DNA from 2 places in the Thalassobacillus sp. C254 genome. Region 1 is predicted to be linked to the other one. Evidence: riboswitches for the same ligand, from Rfam matches in the RefSeq annotation. Region 1 holds a riboswitch; the other holds the start of a gene.
The links. A riboswitch is a leader RNA that binds a small molecule or an ion and turns the genes downstream of it on or off. The one in region 1 is predicted to bind magnesium.
Positions count from the first base shown of each region.

Region 2: another riboswitch for magnesium. It lies ahead of JCM19033_RS05995 (MgtC/SapB family protein); the one in region 1 lies ahead of mgtE (magnesium transporter).

Region 1 is NZ_BAXQ01000001.1:219,222-228,349, forward strand. It holds gene JCM19033_RS01260 (phospholipase D family protein) at 1-669, opposite strand, end outside; gene JCM19033_RS01265 (Rrf2 family transcriptional regulator) at 942-1,382, shown strand; gene JCM19033_RS01270 (CrcB family protein) at 1,554-1,958, shown strand; gene JCM19033_RS01275 (CrcB family protein) at 1,955-2,284, shown strand; gene JCM19033_RS01280 (MBL fold metallo-hydrolase) at 2,490-3,323, shown strand; gene JCM19033_RS01285 (hypothetical protein) at 3,340-3,858, opposite strand; partial or broken gene mgtE (magnesium transporter) at 4,063-5,425, opposite strand; M-box (ykoK) riboswitch at 5,697-5,859, opposite strand; gene aldA (aldehyde dehydrogenase) at 5,972-7,285, opposite strand; gene JCM19033_RS26975 (hypothetical protein) at 7,222-7,404, opposite strand; gene JCM19033_RS01300 (BCCT family transporter) at 7,488-9,017, opposite strand.
Region 2 is NZ_BAXQ01000003.1:278,678-283,915, forward strand. It holds gene JCM19033_RS05975 (DoxX family protein) at 38-385, opposite strand; gene JCM19033_RS05980 (hypothetical protein) at 522-1,043, opposite strand; M-box (ykoK) riboswitch at 1,285-1,449, shown strand; gene JCM19033_RS05990 (magnesium transporter) at 1,713-2,336, shown strand; M-box (ykoK) riboswitch at 2,346-2,512, shown strand; gene JCM19033_RS05995 (MgtC/SapB family protein) at 2,616-3,317, shown strand; partial or broken gene mgtE (magnesium transporter) at 3,345-4,708, shown strand.

The DNA.
Region 1 (9,128 bases):
ATGAGGATTAGCAGAGGTTATTAGTCCCTCTTTTTCAGTAAGGATTACTTTTCGATGATTGGCTTTTATATTAAACATATACAAATAAGCGCGAAGCGTCAGCTGAGGGTGCACTGAGCTCACTGGATGGGGGAGCCATCCCTGACCTCTCACTCCAAGCCATCGTATATAGCTTCTCCAAAATCCTGAAAACAACGGATTGGAATCCCGGAGAAGTTCAAGCTTTGTTATCACTACCTCTACCCCATGCTCTTTTAACCTTTCAATATGAGGAGACTCATGAAATCCGTACACAGTGTTTACGGGATCAGTGATAAATAAAATTCTCATCTGAGGTTTATCTTGTTTCTTTCGGATAAGTTCCTCTGTTAATTGATCAGCCAGAGGAGGGAACTTTACTTTTTCTTTGTAGTAATCATTAAATAAAAACAAATCACAAACGATAAATTCCTCAGCCTCTTCTATCATTGAACATACTTTGTCATATAATGGTGTTTCCCAATGGCTTTGCTGTTCAGTATCATAACGCAGATTATAATGAAAACGGATAGCACTATCATTATGAATCTTTCCCCGGTAAGAAAGACCTTTGGGCAGCGGCTTATAAATACCGTACACCATGACTGCTAAAGGAATGAGCCAAAAAAGCTTTTTCAGTAATTTCGTCATACATGTAAGGCCGTCCTGGCGGTCCTGTTCCCTCCTTTACAACACCTGGCTATTATTTATTTTTTCACTAAAACTTCTTTTCCCCTTCTCTATCTTTCCCTAAACCCGAGCAAAGAGAACTGAAAAAGAACGTTTTTCCAGTTAAAAACTATGTAAGATAATTATACTTAGTATTGGTAAAAAAATTTTCACTGTATTACACTGATTTTATAGGATACAGGAGTTATTATATACTTTCCTTATCCCGCTTTCTTCGCAAAGGAAGGGATGTTATGCAACTTACAATCTATACCGATTATTCGCTAAGAGTTCTTCTTTATTTAGCTACTGTTCCCCGTCCCTCATTAACAAGTATTCGGGAAATTTCTGATAGCTATAATATTTCCTACCACCATTTAACAAAGGTGGCCCACGAACTAGCTAAAACTGGTCTTATCACTACCATAAAAGGAAGAAATGGAGGTATACGTCTTGCCAAAGATCCTGAGGACATTAACTTAGGATGGGTTGTCAGGCAAACAGAAGATAACCTGGACTTAGTTGAATGCTTTAACGCTGAAAAGAATACTTGCATTTTATCAGGTAGATGCCGCCTTAAAGGAGTACTTAAGGAAGCCCTTCACGCCTATTTAAGTGTTCTTGATAAATATACCCTGGCGGATATGCTTACAAATCCTGAGGAGCTGAGCCTTCTCTTGAAAACGCTGAAATAGTCTATTGTTGAGAATAGACTATTTTTTATTGCTTTTATCCTGTACCTGGTATATCTGAGCCCATCACACACTACCGCTCACGCTCACTTTTGTATGCTGCCTGCTTCCATGGTAATATATATTCTTATGAGGGTATTGTCACCCACATTTTGTGTCTGCAGGGGGAAAACCATGAAATGGATAATCATTGCTGCTGTATTTATTGGCGGGGCAGCAGGGACGTATTTTCGTTATATCATTAACTTTCAAACACTTTTCTTAGGATACCCAATTGGAACCATTATAGAAAATATTTTAGGAAGCTTTCTTCTTGGTTTGTTTGCCGGCCTTATTACATATATCTCCCTCAAAGAATGGGTAAAGGCAGGGTTTGGAGCAGGGTTTTGCGGCGGATTTACTACCATGTCAACTTTGGCTGCTGATACCTTTTTTCTAGCGGGGATTCACCCTGTAGTCCAGCCATTGGTCTATCTATCTATTTCTCTTATCGGCGGTTTGACATTTGCCTTTACAGGTTTCTTCCTTGGTCTGAAAATAGGAAAGAAGCAAAAAAGCCGTGAGGTGACCATACGATGAATATTCTCTGGGTGTTAACAGGCGGTGGATTAGGAGCCGTTGCAAGGTATCTGGCGGGCGTATGGCTTATGAGTCGTTTTCCCGAGCCTCCCTTCCCTGTAGCTATGCTCATCGTGAATCTTGTGGGTTCTCTGGGACTCGGCTTTTTCTTTGGTTTATATTTTCAGGCGATTCCCCTTGAAGCTTATGATGATTCATTGTACCTTTTCCTGGGGTTGGGCTTTTTTGGTGCTTTCACCACTTTTTCCACCTTTAGCACCGAAACAGTAACCTTCTATACAAGAAGAAGAAAAAGCAGGCAGCTTTCTATGTACTTTTCTCTATAGGCGGGAGCATTATTTTATTTTTAGCTGGTTATCTATCATCTTTATTTATGTTAACTGCCTTTTAAAGGTTCTTTTGCATTCCAACAATCTGCTTTGACTGCCAAGTGTGTTGCCCCATATCTTTTTGGAGAGCGTCATGTTTCCTGCCACCGCTTGTATTTATAGAGCTTAAAGAAAAGTTATTATTGGAAGAAGGTCTTTTAGAATGTTTAGAAAAGTATCCACCTCTTTAAAAAAATATAAAGACATTTACTATATACAAGGCAGAGTGGAGTTGTTCGGGCAAGTTTTTCACTTTTACCTGTACGCTCCCCCCGGCTTAATGGTGGATTCAGGGCCTCCCTGCGCGTCTGAGGCAGCCTTTCAGCTTGCTCAGGCTGTCAGGCCCTCCGGCATCTTCCTAACCCATCATCATGAAGACCATTCCGGCAATATAAAGAGTCTGGCAGAAGCAACTGGAGCTTCTGTTTACATGGGTGAGCAGACAAAAGCTGAGTTGAAAAAGGGCTTTGACCTTCCCTTTTACCGTAAAGCAATGTGGGGAAATCCTCACAGCTTCTTCGATGGAGAAGCAGCTGATAAACACTTGCAGATTGATTCAAAAACATTTGAAGTCATTTATACACCAGGACATTCGTTTGACCATTATGTTTTATATGATCCTGACACCACTCATCTCTATACCGGTGATTTATTTCTGGGAACTCATTTAAAATATGGAATGAAGGAAGAATCAGTTCCTGATATGATTGCGTCCCTTGAAAAAGTCCTCGCATTAAAGGTAGGCAACGTATTCTGCGGGCACGCTGGCATTGTACCTAAAGGAAGAGAAGCATTGGAAAAGAAAAAAGAGTTCTTGGAGTGGCTGCAGGAAGAAACACTTTATTACCACTATCAAGGTTTATCCTCCAAGGAGATTACCCGCCTGCTTTTTCATAAAGGCAAGACAAAATCCGTTCTTACGACAGGAGATTTTCTCCTCGCCACCTGGTTAACTCTATATTGTCTGCTAAGCAACTATAAAAAGCCTGCTCTCTAAACGAATGAGCAGGCTTTTAATATACTTTTCTTTTATTCATTCTATAAATTGACCACTTTCCCGCTTCTATACTAAAAATAGCAATATGACTAGGAGAAGAGGACTCGCTGTGTATCATCATTTCCGAAACTGCCTCTGCAATCTGAATTTTAACCTTGGCCTCTTTTTCAAACAAATACCCTTTCAGCAGCCGCTGCTCTCGTACAAGAGGCACTGTCAAATGTTTCGTAGAAAGAGCTCTCGGAAACTCTTTATATTGTACATATCCGGCCAGGTAACCATCTTCATTTTCAATGCGAGGAAGGAGGTGGTTCGCAGCATGGATGAGCCATAAATAGTAAAGGGTATCACTAGTAAACCACAGAGGAGAAACCTTATCTCTCCAATGCTTTTTCATGATGTCTAACAGCTGGATCTCCGTGCGTTGGTCAGGAGCAAGAAGCAATGACTCAGCCACAACGTTATTGACAGCTTCCTGAACAGCAATTTTCCAACTTTCCATGCCTTCGTTTGAAAATTGATTCCTTACGAACAAAAGAATCGCCCCCTTTACTCTTACTCTCATTCTACTTGACAAAAAAACCCTTTGTAAATAAAGATTTTGAACTATTAGCCATTTTTACACAAAAACCAATAAATCTATCCAGCATTTACGTTTTTTTGCATGTTTGGAATGAAAAAAGCCGGAGATTCATTGTAAGAATCTCCGGCTCACGCTTTTCACAATTCGTAGCCATATTTATAAATACTGAAGAAGAGAAGTTGCTATGCTGAAGTAAATCAGCAGTCCAAGTATATCATTTACTGTTGTAATGAAAGGACCAGAAGCGATAGCAGGATCAAGCTTTAATTTATTAATAATCAATGGAACCGTTGCCCCTATAACTGTAGATATGGTTAAAGAAAGGAAAATAGAAGTTCCGACTATAAAGGCTAATAAGATGTTGCCATCATATAAAATAGGGATCAAGCCCATGAGTACGATCGCACATGCTAAACCAATCATCATCAGTGCCAAGCTCTCTTCGAAGGATTTTAAAAAGACCCTTCTTCTCTAAAGAACCTGTCGCAAGACCACGGACCACAACGGCTAGTGATTGAGTTCCCGTATTACCAGCTGAATCCATAATTAACGGGATAAAAGCCGATAGTATTACAATTGCTTCTAATGTTTCCTCAAACTGGCCAATCACTCCAGCAGTTATCATACCAAAAAACATCAGCAGAATAATCCAGGGTGACCTCTTTTTAGCTGCTTCGAAAGCTGTAACATTTACGTCTGTTGCCCCTCTTGAAGCAGAGAATTCCCCAAGATCTTCGGTTGCTTCTTCTTCAATAACATCAATAACATCATCAACAGTTACAATCCCCACAAGTTCATTTGTACTTGTTACCACTGGTGCTGCCAGGAAGTCATATTTCTGGATAAGGTTGGCCACCTCTTCCTGATCAGTGTTCTCATGCACTGAGACCACTCGCGTACTGATGATATTTATAATCGGTTCATCCGTTGCTGCAATAATCAGATCACGAAGAGAAACAACACCTGCCAATTTATTATACTCGTCAGTTACATATAAGTAGTAAACTGTTTCTGCATCGGGTCCTTCTCTTCGTAGTAATTCGATCACATCTGCCACTGTATCAGTAGCCTTAATAGAGATAAACTCTTTGGTCATAATGGCCCCGGCTGTACCTTCCTCATAAGCCATAAGCTCTTTAACATCCTGGGCATCCTCTTTATCCATTGCTTTTAATATAGCAGATACTTTATCCTCCTGCAGTTCACCGAGAAAATCTGCTACATCATCTGCGTACATGTTGTTAAACATCTCTGCAGCATATTCTTTATCCAGCTCCAGGGCGATCTCTTTTTGATCATTTACTTCCAGCCCTTCAAAGATAGCTGCAAATTCTTCGGGGCTTAGGTATTCATAGACACGAGCTCTTTTTTCTTGATCCAGGCGGCTGAAAAGATCCACCTGATCAGCTGGATGAAGCTCTAAAAAAGCATTTCTAAATTGCTCAATGGCTTTGTTTTCCAAAATATCGAGTATATTATTCATATACTCTTCTCTGGTATGATCATTTAACTTAACCATTGCTCTCCCTCCTTCTTAAAAGAGGATAGAGTCCCTGATTCATTAATTTACTTTGTTTTTAAAAGTATCCAAAATGAGGGAATCGATCCTCGCACTGACTTAAAAGCCTTATATACTACACTGCACCTAAAACTGGAATCCGGACTGCTGTCCATAAAATTCCCTCACCTCCTAAAATTTTTCTGAAACGTCTTCTTTAACTGAGTAAAAAAAGCGCCCTCCACAAATGGAGAGCGCTTATTAAATCAGCACAAAGATGCTCAAAACAGAACATGCTACCCATTCGTAGAGCTTTAGCACTGTACGGCATAGGCTATGCCAGCTGCATTAAAAACCACCTTATATCGATGGTTCCTGTTGACCCATTGGCGTCTTTGGACATTTTTGGGCAGCAGCGTCTCTCCGTACAGGAGCCTCACCTAACGAGAAATATTACGTTTTTCCAACACAAACATGAATATACGCTGATTTCAGAAACCTGTCAATGCATTTTCTGCAATTTGCAAAGATTCTCTTTCGCTAGATGTCTTTTTCTTGATCGTTTACTTATCGTTCGTATTCCATATACGCTACGGTAGTAATAAGAAATTCTTCTAATCCACGTTTTCCATCAGCTCCGCCTATTCCTGATTTTCTCCAGCCAGCATGAAATCCTTGCAACGCTTCAAAATTCTCCCGATTCACAAAGACTTCACCAAATTCCAATTCATTAACACCCTGCATCACTTCATGATAATTTTCTGTAAAGATAGAAGATGAAAGGCCGTATTCTGAATCATTTGCCATGACGATAGCTTCTGAAAAAGAATGATACGTCGTAATAGGAAGAACCGGACCAAAAATTTCTTCCTGCATGATATCCATTTCTTGGCCTACATTGGTTAATATCGTTGGTTCAAAGAAATAACCCTTTTCTGTGTCTGCTCTCTGTCCGCCTGCCAGCACTTTAGCACCGGCTGCTTTTGCTTTTTCCACAGCTTCCGAAACAGAATCCAGCTGATTCTTACTTACAAGCGGCCCCATTTCGATGTCTTCCTTAACCAGGGGATTCCCGTAACGTATTTCCTTTGCTTTTGTTACAATTTTATCAATAAATTCATCTGCTACTTCTTCCTGCACATAAACTCGCTCAGCATTCGTGCACACTTGTCCGGAGTTAATAATGCGTGATTCAATTATTTTTTCTGCAGCAAGATCCAGGTCAGCATACTTACTGACGATAGCTGGAGCTTTTCCCCCAAGCTCGAGATTTACTTTTGTTACGTTCCGCGCGGCAGCCTCCATTACTTTTGAACCAGCTGGAGTACTGCCTGTTAAAGAAATCATGCTTACTTTCTTGTGTGAAGCCAGAGGAGTGCCAACAGAAGAACCGGTTCCAGTAACTAATTGAAAGATCCCTGGAGGCAGCTCTGATTCATGAATAACCTCTGAAAATTTAACAGCGGTTAACGGGGTTTGCTGACTCGGCTTAATGATAATGGAACACCCGGTTATCAAGGCAGGAGCAACCTTTCTTGCCAACACAAACATCGGGAAATTCCACGGTACGACTCCTGCAACCACTCCAATTGGTTTCTTTAACAAAATAATATTTTCATTTTGGCGGTCACTATTAATGACATCACCTTCGTATCGTCTAGCCCATCCGGCCATGTACCGGAAGTATTCAATTGTAATATCCATTTCATCGCGGGCAAGTGGCAGTGTTTTTCCTTGTTCCTTAGTGAGGAGCTGAGCAAACTCCTCTTTTCTTTCTTCAAGCCTGTCAGCAATAAAAAGTAAGTACTTCCCCCTTTCTATTGCCGGGCGTTTTCCCCACTCTCTTTGTGCCCGAGACGCCGCCTTAACAGCTTCTTCCACATCATATTCGTTTCCGTTAGGAACCTTCCCAAAATTTCTTCAGTGGCCGGATTTTCTACATCAATATATTCATGGGTTTTACTTTCTACAAAGTTACCATTAATGTACATTTTTTCCACTTTTAGTCCCTCCAAGGAAAGCAATCTGTAGTGTTATTTCCCCAGGACCAGGAAAAGAAAACGGGGAACAAACAGAGAAGTTCTTATTCTTCTTCCTTTTTCACACCAATAGGCTCTTGTTGATAACCCTCTTTCAAAGATCGATGGATAGCGAAAACCATTACTAACAAAATCACAGTAAAGGGAAGAGCGATGGTAATTGCAATTGCTTGTAACCCTTCAATGCCTCCACTTAGCAGTAAGGCTGCAGCGATCGCTGAAATCAATAATCCCCACACGACAAGAATTGTGTTTGCCGGTTCCAGATTTCCACGTGAAGAAAATACACCAAGTACATAGGTTGCTGAATTTGCAGATGTAATAAAAAAGATTGTAATTAATATCAATGCAGCAACACTTAACAGAAAACCTAGAGGCAAGGTTTCCAGGACAATAAACAGTCCCGCTTCCGGCTCCTCACTGATAAGCTGAGATAAACCCGCACCCATGGTAATGTCAAGGTGAAGTCCTGTTCCTCCAAAAGCTACAAACCACAGAGCAGAGACTGCTGTAGGTACTAATAATACCCCGAATATGAATTCCTGAACTGTCCTTCCTTTTGACACTCTAGCTATAAACGTACCAACAAAAGGACTCCAGGAAATAAGCCAAGCCCAATAGAAAAAAGTCCATTCGCCTACCCACTCATTGTCTGTGTAAGGGGTGGTAAAAAAGGACAAAGAAACAAAGTTACTTATATACGAACCGACCGTCATTGTAAAATGTTCCATAATAAATAGAGTGGGACCTACAATAATTACGGTCACCATTAAAATGCCGGCAAGGGTGAGATTTCCTATACTCAGGTATTTCATTCCTTTATTGATGCCGGTAAGTACAGATGTTAAAAACACAAGGGTAATGATGGCAATGATACTCATTTGCAGAAAGTTGTCATTCTCCAGCCCTATAACCTGAGACAGGCCTCCTCCCACCTGCATTGTACTCAGACCAAGAGAGGTAGCAATCCCTATTACTGTACTTACTACCGCAATAATATCTATCCATTTTCCGATAGGTCCTTTTACTTTCTCCCCTAGAATAGGATAGAAGGCTGAACTAATTAAGCCAGGGAGGTTTTTTCTAAACTTGGCAATAGCCAGTGCCAGTGCCACTGTTGCGTATATAGACCAAGGGTGAATCCCCCAATGAAACACCCCATAAAGAAGACCCGTCTCGGCAGCATGCTGTGTCCCCGGCTCAACTCCTTCAGGAGGATTTACAAAATGAGACATTGGTTCAGCCACACCCCAAAACACAAGACCCACACCCATACCAGCTGCAAATAACATTCCGATCCATGTATAGTAAGAATACTCAGGCTCATCGTCTTTTTTTCCAAGCTTAACATAACGATAGGGGCCGAGCCCTAGATAAAAACAGAAAAAAACGAGTACAGCGGTTGCCATTACGTAAAACCATCCAAATGTATCTATCACTACTTCCAAAGCGGAAGCCATGTTCATCTCCATATGCTCAGGCCAAATAAATCCCCACAAGGTGATAAGGGTCACAACTGCAGCAGAAACAATGAAGACCATGCCTGTTAAATTCCCATCTGACTTTTTACCCACCTTACGCTGCCTCCTTTTCAAGTGTTCTCTTTCTTATCTAACCTTCAACACGTCCAGACAAACATTATCAAGAAGCTTCTCATTACGAGAAGCTCCTTCCAATAAAACAGT
Region 2 (5,238 bases), on a different contig from region 1:
ATTATTTTTTCCTATTCGTTTCGAATAAATAAACGTTTCAGGTAACCAGATTCAATTTCCTACTCCCTCTTACACTTAATAAAACAGCTAAAAGCAGAGCCGGCAACAGTAATTCATAATAGCTGATCATTCCCTCCTGATACGGCGCTAACAGAATGGAGATTATAAGCAAAAGAGCTACAACGATCGCTGACGATTTTACTAAAAGACCTACTATTAAAGTCGCCCCTACAATAATTTCAATAATTCCGGTCAAGTTTCCTAAAAACACAGGAATGCCTGCTTCTTCAAAGGTTTGATTGGCCTGGGAAATATCGGTCACTTTAATTATTCCATGAAGAGCTATAAATCCCCCAAGCAATATACGCAGCAAAAAAGGATCCATTCTGTCCCTTGTTCAATCAGTCTTTTCATTTTTGGTCCCCCATTTCTCTACGTCCTATTCTAATAAACAAGACAGCTATAAAGGGAGGTGTTTCATTGAAAAATTTGTGACATATTCCTTAATACTTTTTATTGCTTTAAACATATGCACCTTTACTTCCTGTATTTCCCTCACACCCTCTAACATTCTTCTTTTTCTGTTGAGAATGTTGTGTAATCACTCGAAGCATTTTTACAAAGTCATAATAGATAACTACAAAGCAATAGGGAAGAAAATAAGTAAGCAGGGTTTTATAAATATTCCAGCCGTTTTTATACAGGAGTTTCCCTGCCATAAGAGCAGCTATTTCTGCCGTCGCAGACAAAAGTGTAAACAATGTGATCCATATCATCCTAGGCCATGCCCTTTTTTGCGCGCAATATATCATGAAACTGGCCACTACTGGAAAATAACCAAGGTTCAACGGATAAATCGTACGATACTGTTTTTCTTTAATTCGTGGCTTTAAGAGCCAGTACCGAGTTCCTTTTGTGTTGATCACAAAAGCAATCAATACACATAAGGGGATGGTAGTGGTCACCAGGTACTTGTCTTTCTGATAAAGGTAGCCACCAAACACCCAAGGAAGCAGAAAACCAAATAGTATGTTAACTGCCATATTATCATCACCTCTCTTCTCATGATTTACCAATGAAAAAGAGACGATGTATTCTTATGAGAATATCAATTTAGAATTTTTTTATTATCCTTTGTATTTCTTGTAATACGTCTGATTAATTGAGCAGCTTCCCCGCCCCCCAGGATAAACACTTTCTCTCCATAAATTATTTTTCCTTAACTCAAAAAAGATGTTGACTGTCATTTAGAGATGATGTACCTTAAACATTGTGTTCAAAAGAGAATATCTTCGTTAGGTGAGGCTCCTGTGTTGGAGATATGCTGCTGCCCAGAAATGTCCAAAGACGCCAATGGGTTGAACAGAGGTCATCGAGATAAGGTGGCATCTAATGCAGTTGGATGAATCCTATCCGCACAGTGTCAAAGCTCTACGAATGGAGAAAACAGATGACCGTGCTTCTTTTGAAAGAAACCAGCGAGCTTCTTTGTGTTGACAAAAACACCTTCATTCGTGAAGGTGTTTTTTATGCACTGTTAGGAAATTTTATCAAAGAAAGGATGGTGGTGGATGAAATGGAAGATCCTTCATCGAGTTGTATCATAAATCATTTGACAATAAATCGAAGACAGACATGGTTACGCGCACACTGCCACCTTTCATATGTCAAACAAAGGTGGCCATGAACTACATACTTAGGAGGTAATTTTCATGGCTCGTACAGAATCAGATCTACAAGCTCAAAAAGAAATGACTCTTTTTCATGAAGCAGAAAGGAAAAAGAGTAATATATTAGTAAACGGAAGCATGTTGCAGATTTGGAAATCAAGACTCCCTTATTTAATTATTACGTTGATTGGCGGTATGACAGCGGGCGCCGTTATCGGGGCATTTGAGGATGCCTTAGAAGCTGTTGTACTGCTCGCCATCTTTATTCCTGTCATCATGGATATGGGCGGGAATGCAGGCACACAATCCTCCACGATTTTCACCCGAGCTTTTGTGTTGGGACAAATTGACTTTAAAAAATATCGCAAACATCTGGCAAAAGAAACGTTAGTGGGTGCTTCCATGGGGGCTCTCTTAGGGACGGCAGCATTCTTCATCGCCATGCTGTGGCAAGGAATACCTGAATTAGGATTAGTGGTAGGATTATCTTTATTCTTTACCGTGACAATTGCGACGGCCTTAGGTTTTTTGATTCCATTCCTTCTCATTAAGCTTGGACTGGATCAAGCAGCTGGTTCCGATCCATTTATCACAACAATTAAAGACATTTCTGGTCTTTTAATCTACTTTACTCTCGCTCAACAGCTTTTGTCTCATATGATGTAAGAAAATTAAATATTACTTCGTTAGGTGAGGCTCCTGTAATGGAGATACGCTGCTGCCCAGAAATGTCCAAAGACGCCAATGGGTCAACTGAAACGGTCGACATAAGGCCCTTTCTAATGCAGCTGGATAAAAGTCCTATGCCATACAGTGCTAAAGCTCTACGAATGAAGGAACAAGACAAAATCATCCCAAAAAACATGACAGCCGCCTTCCTTCCAAAGAAAGGCGGCTTTTTATCTTTACGAGATGAACAATTTTGTAGGAAAGCAGGTGGTGAAAATGGAACTGCTCATCAAACTGAGCCTTGCCCTATTATTCGGTCTTTTAATTGGGATTGACCGTCAGTTAAAACATAAGCCATTGGGATTGAAAACAAGCATGGTTATTTGTGTAGCTAGCTGTTTAATTACCATTACCTCCATCGAAGCAGCATACAATTTCCCTAAAATGGAACATATGATGATGGATCCTATGCGTCTGGCTGCTCAAATTGTAAGTGGGGTCGGCTTCTTAGGAGCTGGAGTCATTTTACGTAGGAACAATGATGTGATCTCCGGGCTAACCACAGCTGCGATGATTTGGGCTGCTTCTGCCCTGGGAATTGCCGTTGGTGCAGGTTTTTTTCTAGAAGCAAGCTACGCTGTTGTATTGTTAATTCTTTCAGTAAACGTTCTGCCCGCCCTGGTGAAAAGATTTGGCCCTCTGGCTCTAAGTCAGCGTGATGTAGCAGTAAAAATCGTCATGGAGCCAAACCTTAAAATGACAGAGCTACTAGAATCTATCGAAAGAAGATCTCATACATTAAAGGAAAAAAAGAACTTTGATATAAACATTCGTAATATTAAATTAAAAGATTTAGAGAATGGAAATCAACAAATAGATTTAACAATATCTGCCCCTGAGAAGCAATACACAACAGAGATTTATTATTTAATAAAAAAAATTGATCACGTTCTTACCGTTGATGTGGAGCATTTATAAAAAATATCAGTAAGGAGGGGTGCACTTATGTTGAAATTAAACTTCAAAAATAGAGAAGAGTATACTTTCTATCTCCATCTTTATTTAAAACAAGGGGAAAAAGAAAAATTCCGCCATGATTTTTTGGCTCTGCATCCTACTGATCAAAGTGAAATCCTATTTGAGTACAATGAACCAAAACGAAAACAGGCATTTCAATATCTCTCTTCAAAAGAGCTGGCAGAAATCTTTCAAGAATTAGAGCCTAGTCAGCAGAAACAAATGGTCTCTGAATTAAGTGAGGAAAATGCTTTAGAAGTTTTTGATGACTTGGCAGCTGACGACATCACGGATTTCTTTTCTGAAATTCCTGAGCACATCGCTACGTACTACTTAAATCAAATGGAACAGGAAGATGCCAATAATATTAAGCATCTCCTTTCTTATGATGAAAGAACAGCAGGTTCCATTATGACTACTGAATTTATTACGTTACAGGAAGAGGAAACAGTTTCACAAACCCTCGAAAGACTCAGCCGAGAAGGAAAAACAGCAGAAACAATCTATTATTTGTATATAGTAAACAAAAACAATGAACTGTTAGGCGTTGTATCGTTACGTGATGTAATTACTTCTGCTCCTAACCTAAAGGTTGCAGAGATTATGAAAGAACAGTTTGTTTCTGTCCACCCTTTCGCTGATCAGGAAGAAGTCAGTCAAATCATTCATGAGTATGATTTTCTCGCTGTTCCTGTGGTGAATGATGCCCGGCAGATCATGGGAATTGTAACGATTGATGATATCCTCGATATTGTAGAAGAAGAAACAACAGAAGACATTGGTGAGATGTCAGCAGTAAAAGGCGCGATTGACCTTGACGTCACCGCCTTTCACTCAGCTATGAAACGATTGCCCTGGCTACTCTTGTTAATGGTTCTTGGAATGGCTACCGCTGGACTGATTGGAACCTTTGAAGAAACGCTTGCACAACTAGCTGTACTTGCTGTATTCATCCCTCTGATTGCGGATATGGGCGGAACTACAGGAACGCAGTCCCTTGCTGTTGTGGTAAGATTACTGGCTCTTGGAGAGATTGAGAAACATACTCTCCCTCGTTTAATGAAACGTGAACTTATAGCAGGATTGATCTTGGGGAGTGTATGTGGCTTTCTTGTCATGGGGATCGTTCAAATATTTGCCTTTGGCGACCTAACGCTTGCGTTAGTTGTCAGCTTGTCCCTTTTTGGTACCATTTTTATTTCCAACCTGACAGGTACCTTGATTCCCCTTGTCATTAACCGTTTGAAAATAGACCTACGGTAGCCTCTGGTCCTTTTATTACAACGATTAATGACATTATTGGATTGTTTATATACTTTACTCTCGCCGGAGCCTTGCTTCATACTTTATAAATGCTCACTGAATCCTGAATTTCCACACAGGAGAAGGTTCCTTATTTGGAATTCTACTTGTTATAAAAAAGATCCTAGAGTAATGGAGAAAACTACCTTTTATATGATTCTATTACCCTTAACACCCATGTGAATAGGAAGACGTTCTATCGTTCACATGGGTATTTTAAATTTAAAACCTGACATTGAGTGCCCCATTGTTATTTTAATTTTAAATGAAGATCCTTCCCGCAAACGAACCCCTTTAAAGAAAATGGAATATGCATTGTTTTAACTAATGTTTAATAAAAAAACTCACCCTTGATATGCTCCCCTAAAGGTAGATTAAACAAATGTTCTGTCCATCTTTAGGTTTTTTTTCGTCGAAACCCCCATCTGCCGCTCTTTCTCGCCCTTTTGTATTTAACATGCCATAAATAAAAAAGAAATAAATAACCTATTTTATTAGTCTCGCTGTAACAGTGATGTATTACACCTTTAACTGAAAAAGCAATTATATTAAGGCCATCCCCTAACTATTGCTCTAAGCA